One region of the Paenibacillus sp. W4I10 genome, then DNA from elsewhere that is predicted to be linked to it. Evidence: a T-box and tRNA genes for the amino acid it is inferred to sense, from the RefSeq annotation. Region 1 holds a T-box; the other regions hold tRNA genes.
What was found. A T-box is a leader RNA that pairs with one kind of tRNA and senses whether it is charged. The one in region 1 lies ahead of leuS (leucine--tRNA ligase), so its partner is inferred to be a tRNA-Leu.

Region 1 (4,218 bases):
TGAATAGCGATAGTCTTAAATAGGGTAAAGGAATGCAAGAAAAGACATAACGACGTGACAAAAAGTATTGCCAGTTAAAGTAAAGGAGGCGATAATAGTCGGATAGAAAGCGTTTTCCGAGAAAATAAATCAATTGTCAATGTGAGGTGTAAAAATGGAAAGTACATATAAAACAAGACTTACGTCAGAACAATTGAATGCCATAATAGAGCAGCATTTCTCTGCAAGTATACAGGACTACAAGGAAATGGTAGATGGCTGGGCCAATCATGCATATCTCATTACACTTAGTGACGCACAGCGAGTGGTACTCAAGATTGCACCGTCGGCTTCGACAAATCTGATGCGCTGTGAGCAGGATCTCATGATTGCCGAGGTTGAGGCACTACGCCTCATCACGGAGCTACAGGATGTTCCCGTACCCCAAGTGCTGGCTTATGATGATTCGTTAACCATGGCTTCAGCGCGTTATTTTATCATGGAGTACATGTCTGGAACACCCTATAATCAGGTCAAGGATCAGTATTCTGCGGAAGAGCAGGAGGCCATTGAACAACAACTCGGTCGGTACAATCGTCGAATTAATGAAATCAAGGGTGAGAAGTTTGGATATTTCTCGGAACAAAAACAGCGTTATTCCACATGGAAAGAAGCATTTATGAATTTGATGGATGACATTCTTACCGATGGTGAAGAAGCCGGAATTACATTTTCGATCGATTACCCTGAATTGAGACGTTTGATTGAAGAAAAATCGAATGTGCTGGACGATGTCAAAGAACCTGTGCTTGTGAGTTGGGATCTGTGGGATGGCAATTTTCTAGTAGACGCAGGTCGTATCACAGCGATTATTGATTTTGAACGTTCACTGTGGGCAGATCCTCTGATGGAGCATTATTTCAGTCATTTTAACTATACGCCTGGTTTTGTGAAAGGGTATGGGCATGCGATTACGACCGAAAGTGAGCTGAAAAGAAGAAGCCTCTACGACTTGTACTTTGATCTGGTGCTACGCATTGAGTGCGCTTATCGTCAATATGATAATCAGGAACATGTGAATTGGACCATTCATAATCTGGAGGAAGGCATTGAGCGTTTTCGGTTATCCTAAACAGCAACCAGCGTTATGAACGGTACGAACCGCAGACTTCAAGATGGCGATTATAACGTGTAATATTGACTTTGGGCTTGCTTTTTTATATAATGGTCCCGATATTGTATACATATTTCGATGATAAGGATCAGTAGTAATTCCTGTACATAACAGAGAGCCGGCGGTTGGTGCAAGCCGGTTGACAGTGATTTGCGAACTCGCCTTGGAGAAATGCGGTGATTACACCACTCTGTTTAACCTGCTTGTATAAAGCTTGGGTTTAGGAATGGAAATCCGCATCGGTTAACCGCCGTTACAGGTCCAAAGGGAGTGGATGACGAAGCACGTTCGTCCGCTAACTAGGGTGGTACCACGGGAATTCAACCTCTCGTCCCTAGCGCTGCAAACGCTACGGGATGCTGAGGTTTTTTTGTTGCAATTAAAGCTAAAGCGAATAACCTGAAGGAGGAACAATAGATGACTGAGAATAACCAGCCGAAACACGGCTATCAGCCACAAGTCATGGAAAAAAGTTGGCAGCAATACTGGGATGCAAATAAAACGTTTAAAACGGGTGAGGACCCTGCTAAACCGAAATTTTATGCACTGGATATGTTCCCTTATCCATCCGGTTCAGGTCTGCACGTAGGTCACCCGGAAGGATATACGGCAACGGATATCGTTTCCCGTTACAAACGTATGCGCGGTTACAATGTATTGCACCCAATGGGTTGGGACGCTTTCGGTCTGCCTGCTGAGCAGCATGCACTGGATACAGGTGAACATCCACGAGATATTACATTCCGTAATATTGATAATTTCCGTCGCCAGATCAAATCGCTCGGTTTCTCTTATGACTGGGATCGTGAGATCAGCACAACGGACCCTGAATATTATAAATGGACACAATGGATCTTTATCCAGCTGTACAATAAAGGCCTGGCTTATGTGGATGAAGTTGCAGTTAACTGGTGTGAAGCCCTTGGAACGGTACTTGCTAATGAAGAGGTTATTGATGGCAAGAGTGAACGTGGCGGACATCCGGTTGTACGCAAACCGATGCGTCAATGGGTTCTGAGAATTACCGAGTATGCAGAGCGTCTGTTGGAAGACCTGGAAGAGCTGGATTGGTCTGAAAGCATCAAGGATATGCAGCGTAACTGGATCGGTAAATCGACAGGTGCAGAAGTTGTATTTGCCATTGAAGGTCGCGAGGAAGTTATCAAGGTGTTCACCACCCGTGCGGACACATTGTTTGGTGCGAGCTTTGCAGTACTTGCTCCGGAACATGAATTGGTAGAAGCAATTACAACTGATGACCAACGTGAAGCGATTCAGGCTTATCAGGAGCAGGCTTCTCGTAAGAGTGATCTGGAACGTACGGATTTGGCCAAAGACAAAACAGGTGTATTCACTGGCGCTTATGCAATCAATCCCGTTAATGGTGCAAAACTGCCGATCTGGATTGCTGATTACGTTCTTGCAGGTTACGGTACAGGCGCGGTTATGGCTGTTCCGGGTCATGATGCACGTGACTGGGAATTTGCGAAGCAGTTCGGTCTGGATATCATCGAGGTTATTCAAGGTGGCGACGTTACACAAGAGGCATATTCGGGTGATGGCGCGCATGTGAATTCCGATTTCCTGAACGGACTGAACAATGAAGAAGCGGTTGCCAAGATGATTGCTTGGCTGGAAGAGAACGGCAAAGGACAAGGGAAAGTAACCTATCGTCTGCGTGATTGGCTGTTCAGCCGTCAGCGTTACTGGGGTGAGCCAATCCCGATTCTGCATCTGGAAGACGGAACGATGAAGACAGTACCGGAGGATCAACTTCCACTGCTGCTGCCTGATATCGACCAGATCAAACCTTCGGGTACAGGAGAATCACCACTGGCGAATGTTACGGAGTGGGTGAATACGGTAGATCCGGAAACGGGAATGAAGGCACGTCGTGAGACCAACACCATGCCACAATGGGCGGGTAGCTGCTGGTATTACCTGCGCTTTATCGATCCGCACAATGACAAGGAACTGATCTCCAAGGAGAAACAGCAGCAGTGGCTGCCAGTTGATCTGTACATTGGCGGAGCAGAGCACGCGGTGCTTCACTTGCTTTACGCTCGTTTCTGGCACAAAGTGCTGTATGATCTGGGTGTTGTGGAGACCAAAGAACCTTTCCACAAATTGGTGAACCAAGGTATGATCCTGGGTACCAATAATGAGAAAATGAGTAAATCCCGTGGTAATGTCATTAACCCGGATGAAATCGTGAATGAATTCGGTGCAGATACATTGCGTCTGTACGAGATGTTCATGGGACCATTGGAAGCGACAAAACCGTGGAATGCAAACGGGGTTGAAGGCATGCACCGCTTCCTTTCACGTGTATGGCGTCTCTTCATTAACGAAGACACAGGAGCCATCAATGACAAGATTACGGTGGACGGTGGAACGGATGAGTTCAAACGGACTGCTCACAAAACGATCAAAAAAGTTACGGAAGATCTGGAACATCTGCGCTTCAACACATCCATCAGCCAGCTGATGATTTTCATCAACGATGCATACAAAGCGGACACACTGCCTCGTGAAGCGATGGAGAACTTTGTGCAGCTGTTGTCACCACTGGCACCGCATATGGCAGAGGAACTGTGGAGCCGTTTGGGTCATGAAGGTGGAATCTCTTACGTGGCTTGGCCTGAATATGATGAGTCCATGACAGTAGATGCGGAAGTAGAAATTGTTGTTCAGGTAAACGGTAAAATCGTAACTCGTGCTACAATCGCGAAGGATCTGGATGCACAGGGTATGCAGGACTTTACGATGGAGCTGGCACCTGTTAAGCAGGCGCTGGAAGGCAAGACCATTCGTAAGGTCATTGCCGTTCCAGGCAAACTCGTTAATATTGTTGCCGGTTAATCTCACCGGCTCGGAATAGTTCATCCAGCTTTAACAAATCTTCATCATATTTGTCATGTGTCGTGTGGATCAGGCTGTCGAAAACACCGTCGAGACTTACCTTCAGCAGTGCCAGTGCCTGAGCGGTAATACCGCCAGGTACAGCGACACGAGCCTGAAGCTCTTGCGGGGTGTATCCTCCTTCGGTGAGCAGCTTGCCTGTT
Region 2 (4,218 bases), 2.7 Mb from region 1:
ATGTGGACTCTGAAGCTGCCGCTGTTGGCCCTCCTACTGATATTCCTGCGCAAATCACAATCAAAAATGTCATAATACCTGCAGTTAATCGATAAATCTTTCTCTGTACTTTCATCATGATTCCCTCCCCGTAACTTCTGTGATCTCATTGTTTGATAATGAAGGCAGGAATATGTAAGCCAAAGCCTTCCTTAATAACGACATCCCCGCCATTGGAGACCTCTATTTCAAACGAAGATCTCCATCATTCCAGTTTTCTCCTTTGTATTCAGACAAGAACTGTCATTGAACAGTTAGAAAATAGAGATTAATTAGAAAAAATACTGTAATTTGTCAGGTTTTCAGTCTAGGAATTATTTAGTAGAATCAACAAATGAAAGAATTCATGTGCTTCATTTCTTTCCTATGATTTATGGAAGGAGGTTTTGAAAGGGTTTACATAAAATAAATGCCAGGCAATCCGCTATTCTTGTTTGTTATCCCTGGTCGCGTTTTATCTATGTAACCATTTACCATTATCGAGGAGGATGAAAGTAGTGAAATTCAAACTAAAAAAAACGATTAATGTTCTTTTGGCCTGTTTAACAGCCCTGCCTTTGATGTTAACCCCGACAAATGTGTCAGCAGCCAGCGATGCCAACATTAATTTGTCCTCGGAAAAACAGCTGATTAAGGGCTTTGGGGGCATTAACCTTCCTGCTTGGATTGGTGATCTGACTCCCGCTCAACGTGAAACTGCTTTTGGTAACGACCAGAATCAGTTAGGCTTTTCAATTCTCAGGATCTACGTTGATCCAGATTCTAATAACTGGTATCGTGAAGTTGCCACAGCCAAACGGGCTATTGAAAAGGGGGCTATCGTATTCGCATCCCCATGGAATCCTCCGAGCAGTATGGTTGAAACATTCAACCGCAATGGTGACACCAATGCCAAACGTCTGAAATACGACAAATATGCCGCATATGCGCAACATCTGAACGACTTTGTATCCTACATGAAAAATAACGGTGTAGATCTGTATGCCATTTCGGTACAAAATGAACCGGATTATGCTCATGACTGGACCTGGTGGACTCCACAAGAGATCCTTCGATTCATGAAAGAAAATGCTGGTTCCATTCAAGGTACCAAAGTCATGGCACCTGAATCCTTCCAGTACTTAAAGAACATATCCGACCCAATCCTGAATGATCCGCAGGCCCTTGCCAACATGGACATTCTGGGAGCACATACGTACGGAACTCAGATTTCGAATTTTGCCTACCCTCTCTTCAAGCAAAAAGGAGCTGGCAAAGAACTGTGGATGACTGAGGTGTATGTTCCGAACAGTGACAACAATTCAGCAGACCGCTGGCCTGAAGCACTAGAAGTTTCCTATCACATGCACAATGCCATGGTAGAAGGTGATTTCCAGGCCTATGTGTGGTGGTACATCCGCAGACAGTATGGTCCGATGAAAGAGGACGGTACCATAAGCAAACGCGGGTATAATATGGCCCATTTCTCCAAATTTGTACGGCCTGGCTATCTCAGAGTGGATGCAACCAAAAACCCGGATACGAACACATTTGTTTCTGCCTACAAAGGGGATAACAAGGTCGTTGTCGTAGCAATTAACCGTGGAACTTCGGCCACAAGCCAAAAATTCGTTCTGCAAAATGGTAATGCCTCCACGGTGTCCTCATGGATTACGGACAGCAGTCGCAACCTGGCAAGCGGGGCCTCGCTTAACGTATCCAATGGAGCCTTCACGGCACAGCTCCCACCTCAAAGCGTAACAACGTTTGTTGCCAACATTACTGGCGGGAATAACGGCGGAAATACAGGTAGTGGCACTACTTATGAAGCCGAGACCGGAACAACTCTTACGGATGCTACCATTGAAACGATCTACCCAGGTTACACTGGCTCCGGGTATGTTAACTTCAATGCAATGACTGGTTCAGCCATTCAATGGAACGCCATTAACAATACGATTACAGGCACCAAAAATGTAAAGTTTCGTTATGCGCTGGAAAGCGGCACTCGGAACATCGACATTTTTGTGAACGGAACCAAAGTCATTAGCAACGAGCCCTTTCCGGCTACGGGAAGCTGGTCCACATGGGTTGAAAAAACAATACAGGTCCCCATGAACACGGGGACCAATACATTGAAAGTGGTCACCACCGGATCCGAAGGACCGAATATTGACAGCGTTAATGTTACCGCAGCACAATAAACGTTCCGTATGGCTAATGGAAGACATTTGCTGTACGTGCAGCTAAGCACTAAGTACTCAAATCTAAGTTAATGTTATATCAAAAAATGCAAAAAAAGACTCCTTAAGCGTTAGCTTAAGGAGTCTTTTTATTAGATGCGGTCGAGAGGACTCGAACCTCCACGGGGGTTAGCCCACACGGACCTGAACCGTGCGCGTCTGCCAATTCCGCCACGACCGCATATTGTATCTCCGTGATCAATATCGGCGACAAGAAATAATATATCATGCGGAATCTATCATGTCAACACTGAAAATAATAACAATAAAACCCGAACCAGACGTCCATGTCGATTCGGGTTTTACCTTTAACTATTAATAGCTTGGTTCATTAAAACGGAAGCATACTGCAAATTACAGCTTGGAAGGCCAGTTGCCATACCATGCGTAACCGCCTCTTCTTTCTTTATCAATATCACTTAATTTGTATTTAACTACCCCGTCACGACCAATAAAGATTGGTCTATCCGTTCCTATCTCATAGAAGCGTGCCCAAATTGGTGCAGCTTTGGAATCAGCGATAATTTTACTATCTCCATTAGCTCTTTCATATTTGTACCCCGTAATTTTCACCTTGTTAAACCAAGCCTCCGCTCCTTTAATGGATGCGGTAATTTTAGCGTTAGCAGGTCTGGTTTTCAGAAATTTAACAATCGTTACACTCTCTCCAGCTGTCAGCGATGGCACTTCGTAGATTCTTGCGCTCGCTGGTTTAAGGGAACTGGAATCATGTTGTTGTCCCCATGCTGTCAGCTTACCACCTGAAACGACTTGTGTATTCAAAATCGCCTCCACACCTTTGGCAACTGAATTTTTACTACGGTTAGCAAGTGTGCTGTCGATAAACGAGAAATCACCTTTGCGTGCTGCTACTTCATCCAGCATGATCATTACATTAATCATGGCATCATCATTGTAGGTAATGTGCTTGTGATATCCGGAGCTTTGGTAAACTTGTGGCCATCCGCCGTTTGAATACTGCATGTTGATCAAAAAGTTAATTCCTTTGATTGCAGCTGTGGAGTATCGCGGATCATTTGTCTTTTTAAATTCCTTCGCCAATCTTCTAATTTCTGAGTATGTAGCCTTGTTGTCAATCGTGGACTTCGCCCACTCTCCACTTGTCTGTTTATAATCTTTTCTCCAACCTCCATCCGGCAGCTGGTTCTTCAAAATATCAGAAATACTCGCTGTAGTACCCGATGCATCCGCAGCAGATACCGTCCCTACAGGAAGAACTGCCATTCCAACTGCTGAGAACACCATCGTACATGCCAGGACAAAAGTAATTATTTTCTTCGCTTTCAAATGTAACACTCTCCTATGTTCATTTTTATAAATCTTCCACTTCTACTTTACCTATGATATACGCCCCCAAACCTCCTTTATTTGTATTTATCGCATAATAAAATCAATTTTAATCCAATATGTGGATTGGATAATCAGATAATATGCAAAAATTCGATTTTTGTCAATATATGCAACTTAATGAATATAATCTCTCTAATTCTACATAACGGGATAGTTCTTTTAACTCATGACAAACCTATTTATTTATCCAAATTCGTCTTAAACGAATCATTAATGACGTTTTTGTCATGAATGATTCCCAAACTTGATCCCTTCTTTCATATAAAAACCTTAATTCCGCTAACATTGAGGTATTACGAAGGGTTTTAAATGGGTTTGACAATTACGCATTTATGCAATATAGTTTCAAATAGTTACAAAAACTTAATTATTCATTGCCGAGTTTCATGTTTGAAAACGGGGGAACCAATTTGGGTGAATTATTCTTATACATAGGAAATATAGGGAACCTTCTACCGAACCCTTAGCTAACTCCGTAGGCATCGAAGGGAGAACATTGATTTTGAAAAAACTGATTATCTCCATTTTTGGAGCAGCTGTATTATTTACATCCGGGGCAACAAGCACAGAGGCAAGCAGTATCAAC
Region 3 (4,218 bases), 2.8 Mb from region 1:
TTGGCGCATTGGCGAACTTTAGGAAACAGACAAACCAGCTTGTCTATGATGCCAGAACCGATGTTTTAACAGGCATGAACAATCGCAGAACTTTCGAAGAAGTCATCCAGGAATGGATTCAGGATGAGGTGCCATTCTCCATTATTGTTCTGGATATTGACCGCTTCAAGTCCATTAATGATACATTCGGGCATCATGCTGGGGATGAAGTATTGAAACACATTGCCAATATCATTCAATTGTCTGTTCGACCAGAAGATGTCTGCGCCCGGTTTGGTGGAGAGGAATTTGTAGTCTTGTTAAGAAATTCCGAGTCTAACGTGGCTTTTGAGATTGCTGAACGTATCCGAATAACGGTCGAAGAAAGCATATTGCCTATAGATCGTTCCGTCACCATCTCGGCTGGAATTGCTGAATATCCGAAGCACTCCACAACTTCCACAGAACTGTTTCACTTGGCGGATAATGCATTGTATCAAGCGAAGGAAGACGGGCGTAACCGTACGGTTACGATCCAGACGGTTATTAAATAAGCAAGCAAAGAAGCTGTTCCCTAAAAACTAGGGACAGCTTCTTTTGTGTTTTATACCTCTTGCGAGGATCTGGCCAGAACCTCATTTGTATACGTTTCTCCCCAATCTCGCATGCTGAAGATAATCGGCCGTAACGTTTCACCAAATGGTGTGAGGGAATACTCTACTTTAGGTGGAATCTGGGGGTATATTTCACGATGAACAATTCCGCTGCTTTCCAACTCTCGAAGTTGCAGGGTGAGCATACGCTGGGTGATTTCAGGAAACAATTTTCGGATCTCGTTAAATCTCAAAGGACCGGAGAATAAATGATACAAAATGGCACCTTTCCATTTGCCTCCGATCACACTGAGGGTAACTTCCACGGAACAGCCGTATGGCGCGGGACATAGCTTGGTAGCGTCCTTTTTCATTATAAGTACACCTCCACTTTAGGGTGATTTTCTATGGTATCTATTTGGGTGGTTATATTTCATAAAGTACGTATAGTTCATGAAAGAGCATATCACTTATGATGCAGATTATAAACCCTAATTATAGTCGAAGGCAGATGTGTTGATGTCTATAAGATAAAAAAGAGCCCCGGTTTCAGGCTCTTCTCTGAATGTATAAAATATGATGATGAGCGTATATACGCTACTTCAGTGACGATAGAATGGAGTCACATAGAGCCATCGTTGCTATATTATCCTTGGCGCTGGAATGTGGGACAGTCTGATTCTGGCAACACGCGATAAAGTGCACCATTTCACCAACAAACCCGCGTAGATAAAGGTCGCGATAAGCTCCTGACATAGGAGATCCGGAAGGTGTATATACAGTATCTTGCTCCTCGAGAGATTTCCAGGGAAGGCTGGTCGAGCTTCGGGATTGATGAACAGTAAGTGTGTTGATCTCTTCAGCTGACGCAAATCCGTTGTCAAAGGTGACGAGTACACTTTCACTCTCCCGTGACCAAGCGCTCATGCCGGTAAAATAAGCGCTGCCTACTACGTTATTCTCAAAAACAAGGGAAATGCTTTGATTAATGTGTTCCCCATCCTTCACGGTTGTGCCTGTAACCCGTATTACTTCTCCGAATAAGTAACGCATCAGATCGACCATATGTATGGCAGCGAGCTTCATGAACTGTTCCTCATCCTTGCAAAATGGGGTACTGTCTACAGCGAATTTCATCTGGAATGAACGTACCTTACCTAGCGAACCACTATCAATGAGCTCCTTCAGCTTCATGTATACGGGAGCATAACGTTTCATAAAACCGACCATGACAACGACGCCAGCCTGCTCGGCAGCTTCTGCTACAGCTGCGGCTTCCGCTGCATTCCATCCGAGTGGCTTATCCACGTATACATTCTTACCAGCCCGAATGCATTCAAGGACAAGAGTGGTCTGATCTACAGGCTGGGCGACCACAACGACTCCGTCACAAGTTTCCTGTTGTAACATTAGCCCAGCGTTATCATACGCTTTTCCGTTGCTGCCAAATCGCAGCAGAGCTGCTTCAGAGCGTTCCATACTGCGTGTGGCAATGGCCTGGATCTGCGCTCCGGCTTCAACAACAGAAGGATATATATTCGTGGATGCATGAAACCCGGCACCGATAAAGCACAGATGGGTTGTTTTCAAGGTGGATCTCTCCTTCATTTTTTGCATTTGTATGGATGTTATATTTGTTTAATGTTACGATAGGGTGTTTGAAGTTGAGAAAAAAGGACATATGTCCTATCTTGAATGAAAAAAAGAAGTTGCATTTTTATTTTGGAGCATGTATACTCTGAATTACGGTAAAACAAGGAATTGCTTCACCGGAACGCTTTTCATCGATGGATGAGGAGATACATATTATGCGGTCGTGGCGGAATTGGCAGACGCGCACGGTTCAGGTCCGTGTGGGCTAACCCCCCGTGGAGGTTCGAGTCCTCTCGACCGCATCTAACAAAAAAGGTTCGTGAGTTGCTCTAGGGCAATTCACGAACCTTTTTTTATTTTTTGGATCATTCGTGTGAAGCCTACATTTTGCTACCAGCATGCTAATACTAATGTTGCCGTTGGCGCAGAATGACTGCCGTGATGATCCCGGCAATGGCTCCTGCAATACCAAATAGCGTAACACTGGCAACCACTTCAACCGACTGGAGACGAAACAAAAAAGCGATACCACTGCCAAAAGTGGTTCCGGCCAGAAATCCGAGCGATATTCCTAATTCTTTCGTTAATTTCATTGCTTCACCTACTTGGAAATGTGAGATGTGGATTTGCAAATATTGGGTACAGGCAGTAAAGTGTGATCAGGAAAATCATCACATTTTATTTCCTTTTTTATCTTGTGGTTTTAACCCGTTAATTATGCATGATATCTCATATGGGAGGGTAAGAGCGAATGAATATGAACGAACGAATTGCAGCATGGAATGAGGAAGCACAACAGTGTGCTTGCGGTCATCAACACCGGGTGGTGGATATGCTGATTCATCTGGAAGCTGGGGCCATTCAGAGGTTACCGGGTTATTTGTCTGAGCAAGGATATCGTCAGGTGACGGTTGTTTATGATCGACATACGTTTCAGGCGGCCGGATCTGATGTGCTGAGCAGTGTTCGCGAAGCGGGAATACATGTGGATGAGATCGCTCTGCCGGAAAATCGTGCGGGTGATATCATTGCGGATGAAGCAGCTATTGTACAGGTCATGTTGGGTGTGAAACTGGAAAGTCAGGCTGTAATTGCGGTGGGTTCAGGTACCATTCATGATCTGGTGAGATTTGTTTGTTCCAAAATGAACAAGCCCTTTCTGTCCATACCGACAGCGGCTTCAGTGGATGGGTTTACCTCTGCGGGTGCACCCTTAATTGTAAGCGGCGTCAAACAAACATTTCAGGCTGTTCCGCCGGAGGCTATCTTTGCCGATCTGGATATTCTGGAGCAAGCCCCGCAAGTGATGACAGCTGCCGGATTCGGAGATATGCTTGGTAAATATACTTCACTTGCAGACTGGATTGTTTCTCGTGAACTGGGCGGAGAACCGTTCTGTCCAGTTGCTTATCGGATGACAGAAGAAGCGCTGAATACCTGCATAGATCATGTACAAGCTATTGCGGAGGGGCGAGCAGAGGGAGTAGCTGTATTAATGGACGCATTAATTGTTTCCGGTATCTCCATGCTGATCATTGACCATTCCCGTCCGGCATCCGGAGGTGAGCATCATCTGTCTCACATCTTGGAGATGGATCTGATGCAAGCGGGAGAAAGACCGGTTCTGCATGGTGCCAAAGTTGGCGTAGCTTGTGCATTGCTTACGGTGAAATATAAAGAGCTTGCACAGACATCGGGTGAGCCGGTGTTTGGGATATATGACCAATTGCCGGAGGCTTCTCAGCTCATTGCATGGTTGGAACAAGTAGGTGGACCTGTGACTACTGGGCAACTCGGTGTAACCCCTGAGATGGTGGAACATGCGTTCAACACAGCGCATACGCTTCGTCCTCGATATACGGGGTTGAGATATATCAATGAAGTGTTGAACACGAGGTTAGGATGACCTTTTAGAGAGAATGGTCATGATGAAATGCATAATCTTAGCTTGTAGCGGGCTCTGATGGCTCTCCTAGGGAGCAAAAGGCAAAAAAGGGGAGGTTATCTGACACTTCTGATGGAATAGCCAGAACAGTGCTTCAAGTCCGAGAGA

Region 2: it encodes a tRNA-Leu, which carries the amino acid that the T-box ahead of leuS (leucine--tRNA ligase) is inferred to sense. The anticodon was not compared.
Region 3: it encodes a tRNA-Leu, which carries the amino acid that the T-box ahead of leuS (leucine--tRNA ligase) is inferred to sense. The anticodon was not compared.

Annotation. Positions count from the first base shown of each region.
Region 1 is NZ_JAUSXX010000001.1:210,428-214,645, forward strand. It holds gene QF049_RS00865 (phosphotransferase family protein) at 155-1,111, shown strand; T-box leader at 1,223-1,492, shown strand; gene leuS (leucine--tRNA ligase) at 1,571-4,015, shown strand; gene comER (late competence protein ComER) at 3,996-4,218, opposite strand, start outside.
Region 2 is NZ_JAUSXX010000001.1:2,939,877-2,944,094, forward strand. It holds gene QF049_RS12975 (divergent polysaccharide deacetylase family protein) at 1-118, opposite strand, end outside; gene xynC (glucuronoarabinoxylan endo-1,4-beta-xylanase XynC) at 528-2,222, shown strand; tRNA gene QF049_RS12985 (tRNA-Leu) at 2,359-2,442, opposite strand; gene pelA (pectate lyase) at 2,616-3,569, opposite strand; cyclic di-AMP (ydaO/yuaA leader) riboswitch at 3,998-4,129, shown strand; gene QF049_RS12995 (C40 family peptidase) at 4,135-4,218, shown strand, end outside.
Region 3 is NZ_JAUSXX010000001.1:3,027,874-3,032,091, reverse strand. It holds gene QF049_RS13465 (sensor domain-containing diguanylate cyclase) at 1-533, shown strand, start outside; gene QF049_RS13460 (winged helix-turn-helix transcriptional regulator) at 584-946, opposite strand; gene QF049_RS13455 (Gfo/Idh/MocA family protein) at 1,170-2,162, opposite strand; tRNA gene QF049_RS13450 (tRNA-Leu) at 2,383-2,467, shown strand; gene QF049_RS13445 (hypothetical protein) at 2,573-2,758, opposite strand; gene QF049_RS13440 (sn-glycerol-1-phosphate dehydrogenase) at 2,917-4,071, shown strand.